DNA from 3 places in the Blastococcus sp. SYSU D00868 genome. Region 1 is predicted to be linked to each of the others. Evidence: riboswitches for the same ligand, from Rfam matches in the RefSeq annotation. Region 1 holds a riboswitch; each other region holds the start of a gene.
The links. Region 1 has a riboswitch for S-adenosylmethionine ahead of ACI79F_RS09785 (BMP family ABC transporter substrate-binding protein). Riboswitches for the same ligand answer to the same signal wherever they lie in the genome.
Positions count from the first base shown of each region.

Region 2: linked by a shared signal. The riboswitch ahead of ACI79F_RS06120 (bifunctional o-acetylhomoserine/o-acetylserine sulfhydrylase) and the one ahead of ACI79F_RS09785 (BMP family ABC transporter substrate-binding protein) in region 1 are both predicted to bind S-adenosylmethionine.
Region 3: linked by a shared signal. The riboswitch ahead of thrC (threonine synthase) and the one ahead of ACI79F_RS09785 (BMP family ABC transporter substrate-binding protein) in region 1 are both predicted to bind S-adenosylmethionine.

Region 1 is NZ_JBJGZO010000008.1:124,594-130,323, reverse strand. Features, by position in the region: gene ACI79F_RS09795 (ABC transporter permease) at 1-60, opposite strand, end outside; gene ACI79F_RS09790 (ABC transporter ATP-binding protein) at 57-1,655, opposite strand; gene ACI79F_RS09785 (BMP family ABC transporter substrate-binding protein) at 1,652-2,698, opposite strand; SAM riboswitch class IV at 2,795-2,906, opposite strand; gene ACI79F_RS09780 (pyridoxal phosphate-dependent aminotransferase) at 3,037-4,212, shown strand; gene ACI79F_RS09775 (methyl-accepting chemotaxis protein) at 4,304-5,730, opposite strand, start outside.
Region 2 is NZ_JBJGZO010000005.1:53,655-59,384, forward strand. Features, by position in the region: gene gdhA (NADP-specific glutamate dehydrogenase) at 1-611, shown strand, start outside; gene metX (homoserine O-acetyltransferase MetX) at 686-1,822, opposite strand; gene ACI79F_RS06120 (bifunctional o-acetylhomoserine/o-acetylserine sulfhydrylase) at 1,824-3,116, opposite strand; SAM riboswitch class IV at 3,160-3,275, opposite strand; gene ACI79F_RS06125 (hypothetical protein) at 3,332-3,769, opposite strand; gene ACI79F_RS06130 (mechanosensitive ion channel family protein) at 3,853-4,743, opposite strand; gene ACI79F_RS06135 (thioesterase family protein) at 4,831-5,631, opposite strand; gene ACI79F_RS06140 (hypothetical protein) at 5,649-5,730, opposite strand, start outside.
Region 3 is NZ_JBJGZO010000033.1:4,027-9,756, reverse strand. Features, by position in the region: gene ACI79F_RS20690 (VOC family protein) at 1-17, shown strand, start outside; gene groL (chaperonin GroEL) at 172-1,797, opposite strand; gene ACI79F_RS20680 (cold-shock protein) at 2,216-2,416, opposite strand; gene thrC (threonine synthase) at 2,628-3,929, opposite strand; SAM riboswitch class I at 3,942-4,070, opposite strand; gene ACI79F_RS20670 (HAD-IIB family hydrolase) at 4,129-4,950, shown strand; gene ACI79F_RS20665 (hypothetical protein) at 4,992-5,153, opposite strand; gene ACI79F_RS20660 (helix-turn-helix domain-containing protein) at 5,342-5,572, shown strand; gene ACI79F_RS20655 (enoyl-CoA hydratase/isomerase family protein) at 5,569-5,730, shown strand, end outside.

The sequences.
Region 1 (5,730 bases):
GCCGAGCGGCACCAGGGCGGCGGGGGCCTGCAGCCGCAGCCGCTGCGCGAGCGCGGTCACGCTGCTCCTCCCCCGGCGGCGGTCGCGCCGCTCCCCGCGGCGGCCACACCGGCGTCCCCGTGCACCATCGCCGCGCCGAGCACCTCGTCGGTGGCGTCGGCGGCGTCCAGCTCCGCGGTCACCGCGCCGTCCAGCATGACCAGCACCCGGTCGGCGAGCGCGCGCAGCTCGCTGATCTCGTAGGAGACGAGCAGCACCGCGCCGCCGCGGGCGCGGTACTCCAGCAGCAGCCGGTGGATCTCCTCGCCGGCGCCGACGTCGACGCCCTGCGTGGGCTGCTCGACCACCAGCAGCGGCGCCTCGTGGTGCAGCTCGCGGGCGAGCACGACCTTCTGCGCGTTGCCGCCGGACAGCGAGCTCAGCGGCACGGTCACCCCGGCGGTCTTCACGCCCAGCCGGGCGACCAGCTCGGCGGCCTGGGTGCGCATCGCCCGCGGGGAGAGCCGGCCGCGGCGGGCGATCGGCGGGGTGCGGTGGTGGCCCAGCGCCAGGTTGTCGGCCACCGGCAGCGCGGCGGCGGTGCCCACGCCGGGGCGGTCCTCGGGCACGTAGGCGACGCCCCGCGCGCGGCGCTCGCGGATGCCGAGGCCGGCCAGGTCGCGGCCGTGCAGCCGGACGACGCCCGCCTGCGGGGTGCGCAGGCCGACGACGGCCTCCACCAGCTCCCGCTGGCCGTTGCCGGAGACCCCGGCGATGCCGACGACCTCGCCGGGGTGCACGCGCAGCGAGACGTCCTGCACGCGGCTGGCGCCGGGCGCGGCGGGCATCCGCAGGCCGGTCACCTCGAGCACCGGGTCGCCGGTGACGGCGCCGCGCGGGTTGACGGCGGGGACGAGCCCGCGGCCGATCATCGCCTCGACGATCTCGCCGGCGGTGGTGTCGCGGGTGGTGAGCCGGGCGGTGACGGCGCCGTCGCGCAGCACGGTGACCCGGTCGGTCGCCTCGAGCACCTCGCGGACCTTGTGGGTGACCAGGGCGACCGTCGTCCCCTGCTCGGCCATCCGCCGGACGACGGCGAACAGCGAGTCGACCTCGCCGGGGGTGAGCACGGCGGTCGGCTCGTCGAGGATGAGCACCTCGGCCTGCCGGTGCAGCGCCTTGAGGATCTCCACCCGCTGGCGGACGCCGAGGGGCAGCGTGTCGACGCGGGCGGTGGGGTCGACGTCCAGGCCGATGCGGGCGGAGAGCTCCGCCACCCGCCGCTCGGCGGCCCGCCGGTCCAGCACCCCGAAGCGGGCCGGCTCGGCGCGGTAGACGACGTTCTCGGCCACGCTCAGCGAGCCGAACAGCCGGAAGTGCTGGTGCACCATGCCCAGGCCGGCGGCGATGGCGTCCAGCGGCGAGGACAGCCGCACCTCGCGGCCGTCGCGCAGCACCTGCCCGGCGTCGGGCCGGTGCAGGCCGTAGAGCACCGACATCAGGGTGGACTTGCCGGCCCCGTTCTCCCCGACGACGGCGTGCACGGTGCCGCGCTCGAGGACCAGGTCCACGCCGTCGACGGCGACGACGGGGCCGAAGCGCTTGGTGATGCCGCGCAGCTCGGCCGCGGGGGGAGCCCCCGCGGCCGAGCGCGCGTCGGTCGTGCTGCCGGTCATCCAGCGGCCGGGTCGTCCACGGTGATCGTGCCGTCGATGATCTGCTGGCGGATGCCCTCGAGCTGCTCGATGACGTCCGGGCGGTCGGCGATCAGGCAGCCGGAGTCGGCCACGTCGTCGGCGAAGGCGGTCAGGCCCACGCCGTCCTCGGCCAGGCCGTAGACCTGCGAGCCGCCGCTGTCGCCGTCCAGGATGGAGCGGACCGACTCCTCCAGCGCGACGTCGACGTTCTTGATGACGTTGTCGACGACCTGGCCCGGGGCCGAGCCGCACTCGTTCACGTCGACGCCGTAGGCCTGGAAGGCGCCGGACGCGGCGACCTCGAAGGCGCCGACGTTGCTGCCGGAGGCGGCGAGCAGCACCTGGTCGGCCCCGCCGTCGGCGAGCACCTGCGCCTGCGCCCCGCCGCGCGCCGGGTCACCGAAGGGGTTGTCGCCGCCGACGAACAGCGGGGTGGAGGCGACGGTGGGGTTCACGCTCTGCGCGCCGGCCAGGAAGGGGTCGACCCAGCGGCGGATGAACGGGGTGTCGAGGGCGGCGACGACGCCGATCTGGCCCGACTGGGTGAGGAGCCCGGCCTCGACGCCGGCCAGGTAGGTGGCCTCGTGCTCGCGGAAGGCGGCGCAGGTGACGTTGTCCGGCTGCGGGTCCGGGCAGCCGTCGACGAGCAGGAACTGCTGGTCGGGGTTGTCGACCGGCACCGTGGCGAAGGCGTCCTGCAGGGAGAAGGTCAGGCCGATGACGATGTCGGGCTGCTCGCGGACGGCGGCCTCGACGTTCTGCTGGATCGACGTCGGGTCGTTGCTCTCGAAGACGTCGAGCTCCAGCCCCTCCTCGTCGGCGACCCGCTGGGCGCCCTCGATCGCGAGCTCGAGGAAGTTGTTGCCGCCGACCGGGTTGGGGGTGATCACGATGATCGAGCCGGCGGAGTCGCCGCCGTCGCCGCTCCCCCCGCCGGAGTCGCTGTCGGAGCAGGCCGTGAGGCCCGCGAGGGCCACGAGGGCCAGCGCGGGCAGCCGGCCCCGGCTGTGGACGAGGTTCATCGGGTCTCCCTGGGAGCGGGCGCGGCGTGCGCGCTGGTCGGGCGACACCGTGACCGGTCCGGCCGGAGGGGGGCGGCCTCGGCGTCCACCCGATCCTCCTCGTCCTTACCGGGACACGGTGTCCAGGTCTGGTCGTCACCCGGAAGCACCCCGCGACGGAGAGGGTTGCCGGCCAGCGAGCCGGGGCTTGACGCTGGCGCTCAGGACCGGTCGAGAACTTACACGCGCCCGGCCCCCGGGAGGGCGGCGGCCCTCCGCCGACCGTCCCGCAGCCCGGGACGGCGGTCCACTCAGTGGGACGCCGTCCGGCCGCAGCCGCCGGTGGGAGACTGGCCGCCGTGACCCTGCCCAGCGCCGCGCTCACCGAGCGGATGCAGCCCTTCGCCACCACGGTGTTCGCCGAGATGTCGGCGCTGGCGGTACGCACCGGGGCGATCAACCTGGGCCAGGGCTTCCCGGACACCGACGGGCCCGACTCGCTGCTGGAGGACGCCGTCGGCGCGATCCGCGGCGGCGCCAACCAGTACCCGCCCGGCCCCGGCGTCGCCGAGCTGCGGGAGGCGGTCGCCGCCCACCAGGCGCGCTTCCGCGGGCTGCGGGTGGACCCGGGCGACGTCCTGGTCACCGTCGGCGCGACCGAGGCGATCGCCGCCGCCGTCCTCGCGCTCACCACCCCCGGCGACGAGGTGGTGACCTTCGAGCCCTACTACGACAGCTACGCCGCCACCGTCGCGCTCGCCGGGGCCACCCGGCGGACCGTGGTGCTGCGCTCGCCGGACTTCGCCGTCGACGAGGCGGCGCTGCGGGCGGCGTTCACGCCCCGCACCAGGCTGGTGCTGCTCAACACCCCGCACAACCCGACCGGCAAGGTCTTCACCCGCGCCGAGCTCGAGCTGGTCGCCCGGCTGGCCGCCGAGCACGACGCGGTCGTCGTCGCCGACGAGGTCTACGAGCACATGACCTACGGCGTCCCGCACCTGTCGATCGCGACGCTGCCGGGGATGGCCGAGCGGACGCTGACCATCTCCTCGGCCGGCAAGACGTTCTCGGTGACCGGCTGGAAGGTCGGCTGGGTGCACGGTCCGACGGAGCTCGTCGCCGCCGTCCGGGCGGTCAAGCAGTTCCTCACCTACGTCGGCAGCGGCCCGTTCCAGCCGGCCGTGGCCCGGGCGCTGGCCCTGCCCGACGAGTACTTCGACGGGCTGCGCGCCGACCTCGCCCGCAAGCGCGACCTGCTCGTGGCCGGGCTGACCGCGGCGGGCTTCGCAGTGAACCGGCCGGACGGCACCTACTTCGTCACCGCCGACGCCGCGCCGCTGGGCTACACCGACTCGATGGCGCTGTGCTGGGACCTGCCGCAGCTGGCCGGCGTGGTGGGCGTGCCGGTGCGGGTGTTCCACGACGACCAGGACGCGGCGCCGTCCCTGGTGCGGTTCGCGTTCTGCAAGCAGGACGCCGTCCTCACCGAGGCCGCCGAGCGGCTGGCCCGCCTCGGCGCCCGCCTGGCCCGCTGACCCCGCCCCCCTCGACGAGATCTGCACAGTCGACGCCATCAGCCGTCGATGGTGACGAGTGTGCAGATCTCGCCGAGGGGGCGGTCCTTCCTCAGTAGGTGAAGCGGCCGACGGTGCTGCGCAGGTCCGACGCCATCCGCGACAGCTCGTCGACGGCGGTGCGGGTCTGGGCGAGCGCCTGGGTGGTGGAGTCGGCGGCGGTGGAGACGCCGGTGATGTTGTCGGCGATCTGACCGGAGCCCTGCGCCGCCTCGGCGACCGACCGCGCCATCTCGTTGGTGGTGGCGGTCTGCTCCTCCACCGCGCTGGCGATGGTGGTCTGCCGGTCGGAGATCTGGGCGACGATCGAGCTGATCTCCCCGATCGCCGCGACCGCGGCGGTGGTGTCGCCCTGGATGGCCTGCACCCGCCGGGCGATGTCCTCGGTGGCCTTCGCCGTCTCCTGGGCCAGCTCCTTGACCTCGTTGGCGACGACGGCGAAGCCCTTGCCGGCCTCGCCTGCGCGGGCGGCCTCGATGGTGGCGTTGAGGGCGAGGAGGTTCGTCTGCTCCGCGATGCTCGTGATCACCTTCACGACGTTGCCGATCTCCGCAGAGGACTCCCCCAGCTTCGCCACGGTGGCGGTCGTCGTCTCGGCCGCCGTGACGGCGCGGTGCGCGACCTCCGAGGCCTCGGCGGCGTTGGTCGCGATCTCCCGGATCGAGGCGCCCATCTGCTCCGCGCCCGCGGCCACGGTCGCCACGCTGCGCGACACCTCCTCGGCGGCGCCGGCCACCACCCCGGACTGCGCCGAGGTCTCGCCCGCCGAGGCCGAGATCTGCGCCGAGGACGCCGACAGCTCCTCCGACGACGCCGCCACCGCGTCCGCCGCGCCGACCACCGTGGCCATGACGCCGCGCAGGCTCTGCTGGGCGGAATCGAGCGCGGCGGCCATGCGGCCCACCTCGTCCGCGCCGTCGACGGAGACGGCCACGGTCAGGTCGCCGGCGGCCAGGGCCTCGGCGGAGCGCTGCACGGCCTGCAGGTTGCGGACCATCCGGCGGACGACGACCACGGTCAGCCCGACGGCGAGCACCACGGCGGTCAGCGAGGTGACCAGCAGCAGCGTGATGGCGTTGCTCGCGTCGTCCTCGCTGGCGGCGTTGCGGGCGACGGCCTGCGCCGACTGCGCCAGGCCCTCCTCCTCGAGCCCGTCGGCGATGTCGGTCAGCAGCGGGCTGGAGACCTCGCGGTAGACCTGCGCGTAGAGGGCGAGGTCGCCGCTGTCGGCGGCGGGGAACAGCTGGGTGGCGCTGGTGGACAGGAACTCCTCGCGGGCGCTCTCGTACTTCGCGATCGCGTCGGGGTCGACGACGAACGGCCGGTACTCGGCCAGCGCGGCCTCGACGTCGGCGTTCTTCTCCTCCATCTCGCCGAGCAGCTCGACGCGGCGGGCGGGGTCGGAGACGGCGTACTCGAGGGTGCGGGCGCGGTGCGCGGCGGTGGCCCGCTGCACGGCCGACAGCGCGTTCAGCGGCT
Region 2 (5,730 bases), on a different contig from region 1:
CCGTCTACGGCATCGAGAAGGTGCACCAGCTCGGCGGCACCGTCGTCGCGTGCTCGGACTCCACCGGGTACGTCGTGGACGAGAAGGGCATCGACCTCGAGGTCCTCAAGCAGGTCAAGGAGATCGAGCGGGCGCGGATCGAGGCGTACGCCGACCGCGTCTCCTCGGCGTCCTTCGTGGCCGGCGGCAGCGTCTGGGACGTGCCCTGCGACGTGGCGATGCCCAGCGCCACCCAGAACGAGCTCGACGCCGACGCGGCCACGACGCTGGCCCGCAACGGCTGCCGCTACGTGGTGGAGGGCGCGAACATGCCGACCACGCCGGACGCCGTCCGCGTGCTCAAGGAGGCCGGGGTGGCCTTCGCGCCGGGCAAGGCGGCCAACGCCGGCGGGGTGGCCACCTCGGCGCTGGAGATGCAGCAGAACGCCTCCCGCGACCGCTGGACGTTCGAGCACAGCGAGGCGCGGCTGGAGGAGATCATGCGGGCCATCCACGCCCGCTGCCACGCCACCGCCGAGGAGTACGGCGCCCCGGGCGACCTGGTGCTCGGCGCGAACGTCGCGGGCTTCCTGGAGGTGGCCGAGGCGGTGCACGCCCACGGCCTCATCTGAGCCGCCGCGAGATCTGCACACTCGTCGCCCTCAGGGCCTGCTGGCGACGAGTGTGCAGATCTCGTCGAGGCGGGTCAGGTGCCCAGCAGCTCGCGGACCAGCGCGCCGACGGCGTCGACCTCGATGAGGAACCCGTCGTGCCCGTACGGCGAGGAGACGACCCGCAGCGGGACGCCGAGCGCGTCGGCCACCCGCTGCTGCAGCGCCAGGGGGTAGAGCCGGTCGCTGTCCACGCCGGCCACCACCGCCCGCGCGGTCACCCGGGCCAGCGCCGCCTCGACGCCGCCCCGCCCGCGGCCGACGTCCCAGGTGTTCATCGACTCGGTGAGCACCACGTAGCTGCCGGCGTCGAAGCGGGCGACCAGCTTGGCGGCGTGGTGGTCGAGGTAGGAGGCGACGGCGAACCGGCCGTCGTCCTGCACGACGGCGCCGAACCGCTCCTCCAGCTCCAGGTCGCTGCGGTAGGTGAGGTGGGCGATCCGCCGGGCGACGCCGAGCCCGGCGACCGGTCCGGGGGCGGGGAGGTGGTCGCCGCCGGCCCAGGCGGGGTCGCTGCGGATCGCCGTCTGCTGGGTCGTCTGGGTGCCCAGCTGGTCGGCGGTCACCGCGGCGCCGGAGGCGAGGAAGAACAGCGCACCGACCCGATCGGGGTGCGCGACGGCCCACTCCAGCGCGCGCATCCCGCCCATCGAGCCGCCCAGCACCGCGGCCCAGCGGCGGACGCCGAGCGCGTCGGCCAGCGCCGCCTCCACCGCCACCTGGTCGGCGACCGTCACCGCCGGGAAGCGGGAGCCCCAGGGGGCGCCGTCCGGCGCGGTCGAGGAGGGGCCGGTGGTGCCCTGGCAGCCGCCGAGCACGTTGGCGCAGACGACGAACAGCCGGTCGGTGTCCAGCGGGGCGCCCGGCCCGACCAGCCCCTCCCACCAGCCGGGCGTGGGGTGCCCCGGCCCGGCCGGGCCGGCCAGGTGGCTGTCGCCGGTCAGGGCGTGCTCGACCAGCACGGCGTTGCCGCCGTCGGGCGCGAGCGTCCCCCACGTCTCGTAGGCGACGCGGACGCCGGGCAGCACCCCGCCGCGCTCCAGGGCGAGCGGCCCCTCCAGGACCGTGTCCAGGTCGAGGAACAGCCGGTCCCCGGCCGGGTCGCCGTCCCGCCAACCGCCGGTGCGCGGTGGGGTCCGGGACGCCGGGCCGGCGTCCCGGACCCCGGGCACGTCAGGCCTCCTTGGCGGCGCGGAAGCCGGCCTCCAGGTCGGCGAGGATGTCCTCGATCCCCTCCAGGCCCACGGCGAGGCGCACCAGGCCCGGGGTGACCCGGGTGGTCAGCTGCTCCTCGGGCGTGAGCTGCGAGTGGGTGGTCGACGCCGGGTGGATCACCAGGCTGCGCACGTCGCCGATGTTGGCCACGTGGCTGTGCAGCTCCAGGGCGTCGACGAAGCGCTTGCCGGCCTCCACGCCGCCGTGCAGCTCGAAGGTCAGCACCGCGCCCGCGCCGCGGGGCGCGTACTTCTGCTGCGCGGCGTGCCACGGGGAGGACGCCAGGCCGGGGTAGTTGACCCGGTCGACGGCGTCGTGGCCCTCGAGGAACTCGGCCACCCGCTGAGCGTTGGCGACGTGGCGCTCCATCCGCAGCGACAGCGTCTCGATGCCCTGCACCACGAGGAAGGCGTTGAACGGGCTGATCGCCGGGCCGAGGTCGCGCAGCAGCTGCACCCGGGCCTTGAGCGCGTAGGCCGGCGCGCCGAGGTCGGCGTAGACGACGCCGTGGTAGGTCGGGTCGGGCTCGGTGAAGCCGGGGAACTTGCCGCTGGTCCAGTCGAAGTTGCCCGAGTCGACGATCAGGCCGGCGATCGCGGTGCCGTGCCCGCCCAGGTACTTGGTCGCCGAGTGGACGACGACGTCGGCGCCGAACTCGATCGGCCGGATCAGGTAGGGCGTGGCGATGGTGTTGTCGACGATCAGCGGGACGCCGTTGCGGTGCGCGACCTCGGAGACCGCGCTGATGTCGAGGACGTCGCCCTTCGGGTTGCCGATCGTCTCGGCGTAGAAGGCCTTGGTGTTCTCCTGGACCAGCGACTGCCAGTTCTCCGGGTCGTCGGGGTCCTCGACGAAGGACACCGTGACGCCCAGCTTGGGCAGCGAGTGGTGCAGCAGGTTGTAGGTGCCGCCGTACAGCGACGCCGACGCCACGATGTGGCTGCCGGCCTCGGCGACGTTCAGGATCGCCAGGGTCTCGGCGGCCTGGCCGCTGGAGACGGCGAGCGCCGCGACGCCGCCCTCCAGCGACGCCACGCGCTGCTCCAGCGCGTCCTGCGTCGGGTTCATGATCCGCGTGTAGATGTTGCCCATCTCGGCCAGCGCGAACAGGTCGGCGGCGTGCTGGGCGTCGCGGAACTGGTAGCTCGTCGTCGCGTAGATCGGCAGGGCGCGGGCCCCGGTCGTCGGGTCCGGGCTCGTGCCGGCGTGGATCTGCCGGGTCTCGAAGCTCCAGCTCTGCGGGTCGGTCATGCGCCGGTCTCCTCTCGGTCGGGAGGCCCGGCGGCGCACCGGGGACTCCGTCTTGCCGGGCGGCGGGCGCCGTCCGACCGGCTCTTCCCCTGGAGCACCTCGGACGGAGTAGAGGTTGCCGGGCAGCCAGCCAGGTGCTTGTCACTGCCTCTCGTGAGCCAGCCGGAATCTAGCGGCCGCCGCGCACCGCCCGTCACAGGGGTCCCGCGGGCCCCTCAGCCGGTCGGCGCGGAGCTGGTCCCGCTGGTGGGGGCGCGGGTGCCGGTGGGGGTGCGGGTGGCGGTCGGCTCCGACGAGGTCGGCGGAGGCTCGGCGGTGGGGGTCTCCTCCGCCGGCGTCGCCTCCTCCTCGTCGGAGCCGCCGGTGGTGGAGGGGGCGGTCGTCGTCGGCCGCGTGCCCGTCGGCGACGCGGTCTCCGGCTCGGTCGTCGGCGCCGGCTCGGTGGGCTCGGTGGTGGGAGCCGGCGCGGGGACGACCTCGGAGGTCTCCCCGGCCGGCGCGGGGTCGGTCGTCTCGGGGCGGACGTAGAGGTAGAGCAGCCCGAGCGACACGAACAGCACGGCGAGGACGACGGTCGACGTGCGTGCCCGGCCCAGCCGCCGCGGGATCGCCGCCCACCAGCGGCGCGGGCCCTCGGCCGGGGCCGTGGACATGGTCGGCGCGGGGGCCGTCGGCATGGACGGGGCGGGTTCCGGCCGCGCGCCGGGCTCCCGGCCGGGGTCCGGGGTGGGGCCGGTCACCGGCGGGCCTCCGACCGGACGCCGTTCCCGGCCTGCCCGTCGCCGTCGGCCACCGGCACGGCGACGCCCAGCCGGCGGAACGCCAGGACGATGCGGGCGCGCAGGTCGCGGCCGACCTCGAACTGCTTGCCCGGCAGCGTGCGGGCGACCACCCGGACGTTGACCTCCTCCAGGCCGAGGCTCTCCACGCCCATCACGGTCGGCTCGTCGAGCAGCAGCTGCCGCAGGTGCGGGTCGGCGAACGCCTCCCGGCCCACCTCGCGCAGCAGCTCGTTGGCCCGGTTGACGTCGACGCTGGTCGGCACCGGGACGTCGATCACCGCGCGCGCCCAGTCGCGGGAGAGGTTGACGACCTTGACGATCTGCCCGTTCGGGACGGTGATGACCTCGCCGTTGGGCGAGCGGACCCGGGTGACCCGCAGCGTGACGTCCTCGACCGTCCCGTTGGCCGGCTCCGCGGCGCCGGTGACGGCGATCGCGACGACGTCGCCGAAGCCGTACTGCCGCTCGGTGATGATGAAGAACCCGGCCAGGACGTCGCCGACGATCCGCTGGGCGCCGAAGCCGAGGCCGACGCCGAGCACGGTGGCCGGCGCGACCAGCCCGGTGACCGGGACGCCCAGCCGGTCGAGCACGAAGAAGACCGCGACGGCGTAGACGAGGACGATCAGCGTCCAGGTGATGACCTGGGTCAGCGAGTGCCGGTGCTTGGCCGCCTCGGAGCGGACGAGCGCGTCCCCGCCGGTGGAGCGCCGGTCGATGCTGTCGGTGATCTTGCTGCCCACCCAGGCCACGAACCGGGCCAGCAGCACCGAGGCCAGGATGATCAGCACGATCTCCAGGCCGCGGCCCGCGAGCCACTCCAGCAGGTCCTCCAGCGGTTGCACGCGCGTCCTCTCTCGCCGGGCCGGGGGCGGGGTCGGCGTCCACCCTCCCGCCCCCCCGGCGGACCGGCCAGTCCGCTGCGGGGCCGCTCAGCGGGGCTCGACGAACAGCGACGCCGCCGACCGGCCGATCCGGCCGGTGCCGTCGAACAGGTCGGCGAAGCACTGCGCCGCGCCGGCCGGGCCGAGCGCGGTGGTGGCGTCCATGGCCAGCCACTCGCCGGCCGGCGGCCGGTACAGCGAGACGGTCAGGTCGACGTTGGCGAAGGTGGCCCGCGACCAGTCCAGCTCGGCGGAGATGCCGCTGGCCGCGTCGGTCATCACCAGCAGGTGCTCCAGCGGGGTGATCGGCTCGCCGGCGACGAGCGGCGCCAGCGGACGGGTCCAGGCGGCCGCCGGACCGGGGGAGTTGAACGAGCCGGCGGTGAACCGCCACTCCAGCGCGCGGTGGTAGGCCACGTCGGTGGCGAAGACGCCGGGCACCTCGGCCCGGCCGTCCTCCGGCCCGGTGGGGTGCGGCGCGTCCGGGGCGAGGACGTCGACCGGCGACGTCTCCCGGGTGCGCATCCGCCACGCGGTCGCCCGCATGCACGCCCGGCCGTCGGCCTCGAGCGTCGCCTCGACCAGCTCGACCCGCCGCCCGGGCCGCAGCACCCGCGACGCCACCCGGACCGGCCCGACCGGCACCGGCCCGAGGATGTCGTAGGCCAGCCGGACCGTCTGCCCGCCCGGCAGGCCGCCCGCCCGCTCCACCGCGCGGGCCAGCAGTGCCGCGGGCGGCCCGGCGTGCTGCACGTCCGGCTCCCAGGGGCCGATCGTGAGCGCCGTGGCCGTGAACCGGCCGGGGTGGCCGCCGTCGTCGGGCAGGTACAGCGCCGGGGGGAGCTCCACCCCGGCAGTGTCGCCCGTCAGCCGGCGGGGCCGTCGCGGCGGGTCAGCCAGAACGCCGTCCCCACCCAGCCGGCGGCGGCCAGCGCGGCCAGCACCCAC
Region 3 (5,730 bases), on a different contig from region 1:
TCTTCTCCCCGGAGTGACCCAACGAGATCTGCACACTCGTCGGCATCGGGCCCCGAGGGTGACCACTGTGCAGATCTCGTCGAGGGCGCCGGGCCCGGAACGCCGACAGGGGCGGCCCGCCTGCGCGGACCGCCCCTGCCGGGCGTTGCTGGTACTACCGAGGAGCTGGACTCAGAAGTCCATGCCACCCATGTCGCCGGCGCCCGGGGCGGCCGCGGCGGCCTTCTCCGGCTTGTCGGCGATGACGGCCTCGGTGGTGAGGAAGAGCGCCGCGATGGAGGCGGCGTTCTGCAGCGCGGAGCGGGTCACCTTGGCCGGGTCGATGATGCCGGCGCCGACCAGGTCCACGTACTCGCCGGTGGCGGCGTTGAGGCCGAAACCGGTGTCGGAGTTGCGGACCTTCTCCGCCACGACGCCGCCCTCGAGGCCGGCGTTGATCGCGATCTGCTTCAGCGGCGCCTCGAGCGCGACGCGCACGATGTTGGCACCGGTCGCCTCGTCACCGTCGAGCTCGAGCTTCTCGAACGCGACCGCGGTGGCCTGCGCCAGGGCGACGCCACCACCGGCGACGATGCCCTCCTCGACGGCGGCCTTGGCGTTGCGCACCGCGTCCTCGATGCGGTGCTTGCGCTCCTTGAGCTCGACCTCGGTCGCGGCGCCGGCCTTGATGACGGCGACGCCACCGGCCAGCTTGGCCAGGCGCTCCTGCAGCTTCTCGCGGTCGTAGTCGGAGTCCGACTTCTCGATCTCGGCGCGGATCTGGTTCACCCGGCCGGCGATCTGGTCGCTGTCACCGGCGCCCTCGACGATCGTCGTCTCGTCCTTGGTGACGACGACCTTGCGGGCGCGGCCCAGCAGGTCCAGACCGGCGTTCTCGAGCTTGAGGCCGACCTCCTCGCTGATGACCTGGCCACCGGCGAGGATGGCGATGTCGGCGAGCATGGCCTTGCGGCGGTCACCGAAGCCGGGGGCCTTCACCGCGACGGACTTGAAGGTCCCGCGGATCTTGTTCACGACCAGGGTCGCCAGGGCCTCGCCCTCGACGTCCTCGGCGATGATGGCCAGCGGCTTGCCCGACTGCATGACCTTCTCCAGCAGCGGGAGCAGGTCCTTGACCGAGCTGATCTTGCTGTTGACGACGAGCACGTACGGGTCGTCGAGGACGGCCTCCATGCGCTCGGTGTCGGTCACGAAGTAGGGCGAGATGTAGCCCTTGTCGAAGCGCATGCCCTCGGTGAGCTCGAGCTCCAGGCCGAAGGTGTTGCTCTCCTCGACCGTGATCACGCCCTCCTTGCCGACCTTGTCCATCGCCTCGGCGATGAGCTCGCCGATGGCCGGGTCAGCGGCGGAGATCGACGCGGTCGCGGCGATCTGCTCCTTGGTCTCGACGTCCTTGGCGGTCGAGAGGAGGTACTCGGTGACCGAGGCGACGGCCTTCTCGATGCCCTTCTTCAGGGCCATCGGGTTGGCGCCGGCGGCGACGTTGCGCAGACCCTCGCGGACGAGCGCCTGGGCCAGCACGGTGGCGGTGGTGGTGCCGTCACCCGCGACGTCGTCGGTCTTCTTCGCGACCTCCTTGACCAGCTCGGCGCCGATCTTCTCCCACGGGTCCTCGAGCTCGATCTCCTTGGCGATGCTGACACCGTCGTTGGTGATCGTGGGGGCGCCCCACTTCTTCTCGAGGACGACGTTGCGGCCCTTGGGGCCGAGCGTCACCTTGACGGCGTCGGCGAGGGTGTTCATGCCCCGCTCGAGGCCGCGGCGCGCCTCTTCCTCGAAGGCGATCATCTTGGCCATGTGGTGATGTCCTCCATGCATGGATCGCTGCACGGCCGGGACCGGCGCCCGCGACGGACGACACCGGCACGGCGGGCGCTCCGTCGGCCCGCGCACCAGTGCCTCACCGTTCCGACCTGATTGGCACTCGGCACTGTCGAGTGCCAACCGAAAGTCTGGCACTCGGGACCGGCGAGTGCAAGGAGAGGGGTCGGCGGTGACACTGCGGTCCTCCGGACCGCACCGCGGTCAGGTGCCGTCCCCGAATGCCGCTGAGCCGCTGAGCCGCTACCCGTGTCCCGGTCGGGGACCCTCGGGGCCCCGCGACCGTGCCACCCCGGCCACCTGCCGTCCCCGACTCCCAGCGTCCCGTCACCCGAACGTGACAGAGGCCCGGCCCCCGTTCGGGGACCGGGCCTCTGCGAGGACTGCGGAGGACTCAGGCGACGCGGACGCCGTCGGCCTGCGGGCCCTTCTCGCCCTGCACGACCTCGAACGTGACCCGCTGGCCCTCGTCGAGGCTCTTGTAGCCGTCCATCTGGATGGCCGAGTAGTGGACGAAGACGTCCTGGCCGCCGTCGACGGCGATGAAGCCGAAGCCCTTCTCGGCGTTGAACCACTTCACGGTGCCCTGTGCCACGTGTGCTCCCACGTCTCGTGCGTGCGGACGGTCTCCCGTCTACCGGGAGCCGGGTTACTCGCTCTTCCGCCCGTCGGACACGTGCGTGGAACTCGAACCGCGCGAGAAGGTACAACAAGGAGACGTCGAACACACCAGTCCGGCGCGCGACGCGGGCCCGTGGCGGCGGACGGCGTCGTTCCGCCACCCGGTCAGGGGACGAGCCTATCCCCTAGGCGATGAGCCCCGCCGCGCGGACCGACCGCAGCGAGGGCTCCACCCGGTGGGTGGGGCCGACGACCGGCTCCAGCGGGTCGAGGGTCTTGAGCCCCTCACCGGTGTTGAGGACGACGGTCTCCTTCGCCCGGTCCAGCCGCCCGTCGGCGACCAGCTGCCGGAGGACGGCGACGGTCACCCCGCCCGCGGTCTCGGCGAAGACGCCGGTGGTCCGGGCCAGGTCGCGGATGCCCTGGACGATCTCCTCGTCGCCGACCCGGCCGACCGAGCCGCCGGTGCGGCGGATGGCGTCCAGCGCGTACGGGCCGTCGGCGGGGTTGCCGATGTTGAGCGACTTGGCGATGCCGGTGGGCCTGACCGGCTTGACGACGTCCCAGCCGTTCTCGAACGCCGTGGCGATCGGGTCGCAGCCGGCCGACTGGGCACCGAAGATCGTCCACTCGGTGGCCTCGACGATGCCGGCGGCGGTCAGCTCGCGGAAGGCCTTGTCCACCTTGGTCAGCAGCGAGCCCGACGCCATCGGGATGACGACCTGGGCCGGGATCCGCCAGCCGAGCTGCTCGGCGATCTCGTAGCCCATCGTCTTGGAGCCCTCGGCGTAGTAGGGCCGCACGTTCTGGTTGACGAAGGCGGTGTCCTCGAACTCGTCGGTCTCGGCGAGCTCGCTGGTCAGCCGGTTGACGTCGTCGTAGGAGCCGTCGACGGCGACCAGCGTCTGGCCGTAGACCGCCGACTGCACGACCTTGCCGGGCTCGAGGTCGGCGGGGATGAACACGTAGGAGGGCAGGCCGACGCGGGCGGCGTGCGCGGCCACCGAGTTCGCCAGGTTGCCCGTCGAGGCCGCGGCGATCTTCGTGTAGCCGAGCTTCTTCGCGGCGGTGGCCGCGAGGCTGACCACCCGGTCCTTGAACGAGTGGGTGGGGTTGGCCGAGTCGTCCTTGACCCACAGCCCGCCGGTGAGGCCCAGCTCCGCGGCGAGCCGGTCGGCGCGCACGAGCGGGGTCATGCCGGGGTCCAGCGAGACGCGGCCGGCCGGGTCCTGGCCCACCGGCAGCAGCGCGACGTAGCGCCAGATGTTCTGCGGCCCGGCCTCGATCTGCTCCCGGGTCACCGCCTTCATCAGCTCGGGGTCGTAGTCGACCTCGAGCGGGCCGAAGCACTCGGCGCACGCGTGCTCGGCGATCAGCCCGAAGGTGGCGCCGCAGTTGCGGCACACCAGGCCGCGGGCGGGACACGGCGGCACGGGGCCGCCGGCGCTCGAGTCGGCCTGGGTGGAGCCGGGAGCGGTCAGGGTCATGCGACGACTACCTCCTCATCTTCCCCGCGTCGGGCCGTCGAGCCGCGCGGGACGGAATTGGCACCTGCCGCCGCGCGGGTGCGCAGCTGGCGGTTGCCGGGGCTTCGTCGGGCCGTGTCCCTCTGCCCCTCTGGATGAGTGGAACGCCGCGAGCCTACCCGGGTCGGCCCGCGGTCCCGCGCGCGGCCAGACTGCGCGGGTGGCCACGCGCATCGTCTACACCGACATCGACGGCACGATGGTGGGCCCGCGCGGCTCCTTCTGGCACACCGCGGGCCGCGAGCTGACCGCCGACCCGGCCACCGCGCTGCTCGAGCTGCACCGGGCGGGCGTCGCGCTGGTGCTGGTCAGCGGCCGGACCTTCGAGCAGGTGGTGGAGGCGGCGCGGATCTTCGCCGCCGACGGCGCCATCGCCGAGCTGGGCGCGGTGGTCAGCTGGGACGGCGGCCGCGGCACGCACCGGCTCACCGGCGAGCTGCCCGCCGAGCACGCCGGCCGCACGCCGATGGACGTGATGGCCGAGGCCGGCGTCGTCGAGGAGCTGATGGCCCGCCACCCCGGCCGGCTGGAGTGGCACGCGCCGTGGCACTCGACGCACGAGACCGACGCGCTGCTGCGCGGCCGGGTCGACCCGCTGGCCGTCGACGCCGAGCTGGCGGAGCGGGGGTTCGGCTGGCTGACCCTCAAGGACAACGGCGCGATCCTGCCGACCTCCCGGATGACGCTGGACCCCGATCCGGCGCCGCCGCGGGTCTACCACCTCATGCCGCGCGGCATCTCCAAGGGCCTCGCCATCGCCTGGGACCTCGAGCGTCGCGGGATCGACCCGGCCGAGGCGGTGGCGATCGGCGACAGCGTGAGCGACCTGGAGATGGCGCCCGCGGTGGGCCGGCTGTGGATCACCGCGAACGGCGCCGAGGTCGACGGGATGGCCGATCGCCTGGACGCCGTCCCGAACGCCGCCGTCACCGGGGCCGCGATGGGCGAGGGCTGGGCCCAGGCGGTCCGCGCCAGCCTGTAGCGCAGTCGCCGGGTGACGGGAACCGTCACCCGGCGACTCCACTACCGCTCGGCCCGGACGCCGTGCTCGGTGCCGTCGGGCTCGCTGGAGGGGAACCGACGGCCCGCCGTGCGCGGCGACGGCAGCCAGGGTCGGTCGAGGTCGGTCACCGCCGGCTCGACGTGGTCGATCCCGTGGTGGCGTGGGGCGCCTGCTCCGGCCATGCCGGGGATCGCGCCGCGCCGGTACCCGCAGCGGAACCGCCCGGGTTCGCCGCGCGCGCCCGGTGCCCCTGGGTGATCATGTGTCGCGGGATGTCGCGGTCAGCGGGACGGCGGCGCCAAGGGGACGAGCAGCGGTCCGGACGGGCACTGGCGCACCGTCGCGCGGCGGCTGCTGACGGAGGGGAGTCATGGCCGACTCGAGCACGGCGGACCTCGGCAAGGGCAAGCGCATCACCGGCGGGGACCGCACCTCGCTGGCCGACGAGCTGCGCAAGCGGTACGACGAGGGGGAGAGCATCCGGTCGCTGGCCACCTCGACGAACCGCTCCTACGGCTTCGTCCACCGGCTCCTGTCGGAGTCGGGTGCGAGCCTGCGCAGCCGTGGGGGAGCGAACCGCAACAGCAAGAAGGAGGCGTGACCGCGGGTCTCGCCGACGGGTGGGTGCGGACGGCGCGGGACGGCGCCGTCCTCACCGTCACGCTGGACCGCCCCGACCAGCTCAACGCGCAGACCCCGGCCACGTGGACGGCGCTGGCCGCCGTCGGGGCGTCGCTGGACGACGACGTGCGCGTCGTG